2 linked regions of the Gloeothece verrucosa PCC 7822 genome follow. The protein of the gene in region 1 interacts with the protein of each later gene in a pairwise test. Links are inferred from orthologs where the notes say so. Each region holds a gene or a part of one and is shown on either strand. Other genes may lie near its edges.

Region 1 (3,104 bases):
TCATCCGGGATCGGGCCGTAGTCTTTCTGTTTTTACGAACCATCTCTCCCAACATTATCAAACCATCGCTCCAGACCTTCGCGGTTATGGCAAAAGCCGCTCAAAGGGAGACTTTCAAATGGAAGATCACCTCACCGACTTAGAAAGCCTTCTAGATCGTCTAAAAGTTGAGCGTTGTCTCCTGTTAGGATGGTCATTAGGGGGTATTCTGGCCCTAGAATTAGCCTTGCGAAACCCCCAACGCTATGATGGTTTAATTTTAATCGCTGCTGCCGCTCGTCCTCGCGGTAACCATCCCCCCATCTCTTGGCAAGATTTAGTTTTTAGTGGAGTCGCCGGCATCATTAATGGGATCAAACCGGGTTGGCAATGGAATATAGAAACTTTTGGTGTGCGGTCCCTATTTCGTTATTTAATCTCTCAACAAACGCCTCTAGCTTACCAATACATCGCTTCTGACGGTGTTTTAGCCTATCTCCAAACCTCGAAAGCGGCTGAAAGAGCCTTGTATCGAGCCTTAAGGAGCGGCTATAATCGCCTAGATGCTCTCCATCAGTTAACGCTCCCTTGTCTGGTGCTTGCGGGTGCTAATGATGTACACATTACTGCCGCTTCTAGTGAAGAAACCGCCCAAGCGATCAAGCAGTGTCAATGGCGTTGCTACCCTAACACTGCTCATCTATTTCCTTGGGAGGTTCCTGATCAAGTTCTCAAGGATATTGATACTTGGCTAAAAACCCTTGGCAATAATTATTCGCATTAAGCTTGTGGTTTTAAATTCGATTATTGAGATTCTTTTTAAGAAATTTGGCTGCTCAAAGAGGGAATGACGCGGATTTGTTTAAATTCTTCTTTTTCATCGAAAATCGTTAATTTACTGGGTTTACAGCGTTTAGATACCACAGATATTCCTTTAGCTCCTTCATGCTCTAAATCTTCTAAATAGCCCATTTTAGCCTCGTCGGCTTCCTTTTTAGTGAAAAAAGGCCCAAAGTAATAAATACATCTAGGATAATCGGTCTGAATTTCCACCCAGTAAGCTAATCCTAAGAATGTGAAAATTTTTGTCAATAACTCTTTCATGCTTTTCCCCTGTAGGCTGTTTTTTATCTCGTATTGTAGCGCGTAAACTTTTGTTACATTATGTGACCTGTATTTTACTTTTTTTATTTATACTTCATCCTGCGGGTTTTTGAGAAGTGCTGGATGATACAGAGTTTAAAAAAAGTTTCTCAGACTGACGTTGACGATAGACTTCATAAAGGGCAATGGCGGCGGCCACAGAAGCATTAAGGCTGGGAGTTTTCCCGGCTAAAGGAATCGAAATCAAAGCATCACAGCAGCGTTGGGTCAACAAACTTAAGCCCTCTCCCTCGGAGCCTACCACTAATCCTACCGCGCCGCTAAAATCTATGGTGTGTAATGCTTTACTTCCTTGGCTCATAGTGCCATAGATCCAAAAGCCGGCTTCTTTTAACTCTTCTAGAGCGCGGCTTAAATTCACCACTCTGGCTACAGGTAAATGTTCTAAAGCGCCGGCCGCCACTTTCATCACGGATGATGTGATCCCGACGGCTCGACGTTGAGGGATGACTAAACCTTGCGCTCCGATGGCTTCAGTGGTGCGAATAATGGCTCCAAGGTTATGAGGATCAGTGATCCCATCAGCAATTAAAATAACTGGTGCTGGTGTACTAGCTCGGGCTTGTTCGATCAAATCCCCCAACTCAACATAAGTATAGGGAGACACCTGAGCGACAATTCCCTGATGATTTGCTCCATCAGTAAGTTGAGTAAGACGATGGGGACTCACTTCATCAATGACGGTGCCATTGGCCTTAGCCTGAGTCAATAGAGAATGAAAGCGGCTATCATAACGGAGTTTAGAAATCACCCAAATGCGGTTAATTTGGCGAGTCCCTTCTAAGGCCGTCAACACTGGATGACGACCATAAATTAAGTCGGCCTCTTCTTGAGAGGGTTGTTCTGGCGGCTCGCTGGCAAGGGGTGCCACAACGGTTACGGGTTTAGGGTTACGACGTTCTAAAGGGGGTTTGACTTTAGATAGACGACGTTGCGGACGTGCAGGACGGGAACCGGGACGCTTTTTCTCAATCATATGGGTTACTACTGGTTTAGAATTCTAAAATTTCTAATAATTCATTTAATCGTTGAGGATTTTGGAGATACAGATATCCAATTAAGGTTTCTAAGCTAGAGGCTTGCTGATAAAGTTCAGGAGATAGTCGTCGTGGTCGTCCGTTAGCCGCATTTCGTCCTTGTCGCACGATTTCGCGTTCAGATTCAGTCAGGTGAGGTTCTAACACTTGTAAATAGGCTGCCTGTTGTTCGGCACGCACTTTAGCGACCACTTGATTATGGTAGTCACAGAGACGGCGAGGGGGTAAAAGATAACGAGTGCGGACGTATAATTCATAAACGGCATCGCCGATATAAGCCAGAGAAGCCGGTGAGATTTGACCGATTTTTAACAGAGGAGCCGTTAAACTACAAATTGCCTTGAGTTCCATTGACTCTGTGGAAGTAATGGATGACAAGGAGGGGTTTTGGGCTTCGGGATTAATTTTCGCTGAATTCACACGGTTTTCGTCTCTTTTTACCCTTGTAATTGAGAAATTTAGCCAAGTTTTTGGTCAATCTTTCCCCGCGCTGAATGCAAGCTTCGCCTAAGCTAGGCTACGGCGAGGAGCTTGCCGCACGGTTAGCTAAGGCGGGGGGAGTTATTTTTCTTTTTTTTCGAGGTTAGAAATGGCAGCATCAACATCAGGCTGAAGGGAAAGAAAGTTTTCTAGGCGAACGAGTTTAACCGTTTGAGTTACCCGGGCATTGGTAACAATTTGCAAACTTCCTCCCCCTGTTTTCGCCTGCTTAACTAACTGAACTAATGCTCCTAATCCCGAACTGTCGATGAAATCAATTTGAGACAGAACTAAAATTACATTTTTCGGTCCTTCATTAATATAAGAGCTGATCTCTTTGCGAAAAGTGGGTTCTGAGAAAGCATCAAGTAGTCCGGTCAGGCGAAAGATTTGGTAGTTTTTCCTGACTTCGCGGGTTCCGCGTAAACTCACAGTCAGTTTTAG
Region 2 (3,275 bases), 760 kb from region 1 along the record:
GTGATGCAACCGATGGTCCGCAACGCCGGAGAGGCAATGGGGGTATTTGCCAGAGTAGATTTAAATGCTAATTCGCCCGATGTGTTTAAGTCTAACGTTGATGTGAAACAGCTTCACGCCATCGAAGAACTGTTGACAGGGGATTCGATTTTTACCGGTTTAACTGCCCCTAAATGGCGAGAAGATATCCTCGGAACCATTGATCCAGAAAAAGCGGCTAAAGGCAAAGTCCTTTACAAACAATACTGTCAAAGCTGTCACCTTCCCCCAATGGATTCAGCCGAGTTTATGGATAAAAAATACTGGACAAAGCTTGGCGATAATGACCGAGAGTATTTACAAGTAACCATGAAAAATCTATACACCATTGGAACTGATCCAACGGCGGCTGTGGACTGGTATCAACGCACAGTTAATTTAGGTCCTTTAGCGCAAAAATACCTTACTCCAAAAAGCTTTGAAACTGATGGGATTATTACGGCTGGAGCCGCTTTACCATTTGTAGTAGAAGAAACGGTAGAGAAAAAGTATGATGAATTAGGATTAACCCCAGAAGAAAGAGACGCTTTTAACGGCTATCGTCCGAACAAAGCGAGAGCGCCTTTAGCCTATAAAGCACGGCCTCTCAATGGAATTTGGGCTACTGCACCGTTTCTTCATAATGGTTCAGTTCCTAACCTCTATGAGATGCTAATTCCTGCCGATGAGCGCACTAAAAAGTTCTATGTGGGAACCAAAGAATTTGATCCGCAATATGTGGGTTATAAAAAGGCTCAAATACCTGGAGCATCTGAGTTTGATACTAGCAAAAAAGGGAATCTCAATACGGGACATGAATTTAAAGGAGATGGCACCGGACAAGGTGTAATTGGTCCTGCTTTAAATGAGGAAGACCGTTGGGCAATCGTTGAGTATTTAAAAACCCTCTAACCTAAGTTCTCATTAATATTAGGGTGGGCAAAGTCGGGAATGATTCATTAAAATTATTCCCGCGTCCACTCCGACTATGATGCACCAGAATGGGTGAAACAAAGCTAAAAAACTTTGCACAAATATTGAGACAAAGTAAAAGCATCTACCCCTAACTCGGTTCTTTCACCAGCCGCTACAATACCCGCCTGAGCGTGCCACCAAGCCGCCGTTGCCACTGTTTTTTCGATCGCTGCAAGGCAGGTAACTTGCTGGGCCATTAAACCCCCAATTAATCCGGTTAAAACATCCCCACTACCCCCACGAGCTAAAGCCGGGGTACTTTCAGGAATTAACCACACACAACCATTAGGAGCCGCTATGGCCGTTCTCGCTCCTTTGAACAAAATAATCGCCCCACTCAGTCTAGACGCTTCAACAACCGCCTTAATGCGGTCTGAATGGGGATTATCAATCTCGGGAAATAGCCGCTTAAATTCCCCTAAATGAGGAGTTAATACAGTTGCCGCCGGGCGTTTTCTGAGACGGGAAATCGAATCGAGTTGAGCCAAAATATTTAAGCCATCGGCATCTAAGATCAGGGGACATTCTGCCTGTAACACCGTTTCTACTATTGACTTAGCATCTGAAGTTAAACCCGGACCACAGGCGATCACGCTATAGTTATTAAAATCACTGGCCAGATTGGGCAATTCGGCGATCGCTCCGCTTTCGGTTTCTGGACAATCAATAATCAGGGCCTCTGGTAAATGATTCACCAGCATCGGTTTTAAGGACTTAGGAGCCGCGATCGAGAGCATACCTACCCCACTCCCCCTAGCACCCAACCCCGTTAAAATAGCCCCTCCTGCATAGCGATAAGAACCACAAATCACTAACAGATGTCCTTGTTTGTACTTATGGGTAACCAGAGGACGAGGTAAAGGGAGAAACCGTTGAGCTAAAGTTAAAGTCATTTTTTGCACAGGTGCCGGTTGTCCTAACACTGCCCAAGCATCTTTTGCCGGCACACCAAAATCAATCCGTTCGGCAGAACCGATATACTCCAAGGCCTGGTCTTGAAAATAGGCCCACTTCCACAACCCGAGACATAAACTATAAGTCGCCCTCACCGCCACCCCTAACACTTCGCCGGTATCGGTATGAAGTCCCGAGGGAATATCAATACTCACCACCGGCTGACTCCATTGATTGAGCAACTCAATATCCTCGACAATTTCACCTGTAAGGGGCCGAGTTAACCCAAATCCAAATAATCCATCAATAAATAACTCACACTTGTATAACTGTTCTAAGGTTTCATAAAAAGGAATCCCTAAATTTTGGGCATATTGCGCGTGTTTAGCCGTTAAATCTTTCAGTTTATGGATCGGACAATACACATTGACTTGATATCCCTGTAAATGTAGCTCTCTGGCTACCACTAGGGCATCTCCCCCATTATGGCCAGGCCCCACTAAAACCCCTACCCGAGAGATTTGGGAGAGAGGGTAAAGTTGTTGAATCCGGTTGGCACACAAGATTGCCGCTTTTTCCATCAAAGCAGCGACGGGCATTGAAGCGGCAAAGATGCGGTCTTCGATTTGTCGCATCTGCAAGGCATTGACCACCACTGATTCGAGTTGTTCTCGTTCTTTAACCATTTTAAGTTATGACCTTTGTCATTAGTCAAGAGTCAAGAGTCATTAGTCATCAGTCGTTAGTCATTAGAGAACCAGAAACAGAGAATAATGGGCTGGGGTGCAACCCTCGTGTTCCGCACGGCTGATCCATGATCAGTGACTAATGACCAGTGACTAATGACCAGTAACTAATGACCAGTGACTAATAACCAGTGACTAAGGGCTAATTAATCTAATTCAAGTTTATGGGATTTGTGCTTAGGCTTCATCTAAAGCAGCAATACCGGGTAACACTTTTCCTTCGAGTAACTCTAGACTAGCACCGCCACCCGTAGAAATATGGCTCATTTTTTCGGCCACACCCACTTTTTCGACAGCCGCTACCGAGTCACCGCCACCGATGATCGTGGTTACGCCTTTGCCGGTTAGATCAGCTAAAGTATGAGCAATGGCTTCAGTGCCTTTAGCAAACTGATCAAACTCAAATACCCCCATCGGACCATTCCAAATGACTGATTTACAATCAGCTAAAGCATCTTGAAATACCTTAATGGAATCAGGGCCAATATCTAACCCCATCCAACCATCAGGAATATTTTCAATGCTGACGGTTTGAGCGTTAGCATCGGCTTTAAAAGCATCAGCAACCACCACATCAGTGGGTAAAAGCAATTGTACCCCTTTTTCTTTGGCTTTAGCTTCTAAAGATTTCGCTAAATCTAG

The links.
Region 2: the proteins of rlmB (region 1) and CYAN7822_RS07090 interact in binary tests that used the Escherichia coli proteins (3 or more experiments, as listed by UniProt). The link is inferred for Gloeothece verrucosa PCC 7822 from one-to-one orthologs.

The regions. Positions count from the first base shown.
Region 1 is NC_014501.1:832,766-835,869, reverse strand. Bases 149-2,926 are described here. They hold rlmB (23S rRNA (guanosine(2251)-2'-O)-methyltransferase RlmB), read right to left. Parts: upstream 2,120-2,926; coding sequence 1,178-2,119; downstream 149-1,177. Other genes in these bases: CYAN7822_RS03735 (STAS domain-containing protein), read right to left, coding at 2,742-2,926; CYAN7822_RS03740 (Mini-ribonuclease 3), read right to left, coding at 2,136-2,531; CYAN7822_RS03750 (DUF1816 domain-containing protein), read right to left, coding at 799-1,083; CYAN7822_RS03755 (alpha/beta fold hydrolase), read left to right, coding at 149-763. Outside these bases: more of CYAN7822_RS03755, read left to right, coding at 1-148; more of CYAN7822_RS03735, read right to left, coding at 2,927-3,098. UniProt on the Escherichia coli protein: Specifically methylates the ribose of guanosine 2251 in 23S rRNA.
Region 2 is NC_014501.1:1,592,120-1,595,394, forward strand. What follows is about bases 305-3,253. They hold CYAN7822_RS07090 (bifunctional ADP-dependent NAD(P)H-hydrate dehydratase/NAD(P)H-hydrate epimerase), read right to left. Parts: upstream 2,574-3,253; coding sequence 1,035-2,573; downstream 305-1,034. Other genes in these bases: CYAN7822_RS07085 (di-heme-cytochrome C peroxidase), read left to right, coding at 305-930; CYAN7822_RS07095 (phosphoglycerate kinase), read right to left, coding at 2,811-3,253. Outside these bases: more of CYAN7822_RS07085, read left to right, coding at 1-304; more of CYAN7822_RS07095, read right to left, coding at 3,254-3,275. UniProt on the Escherichia coli protein: Bifunctional enzyme that catalyzes the epimerization of the S- and R-forms of NAD(P)HX and the dehydration of the S-form of NAD(P)HX at the expense of ADP, which is converted to AMP.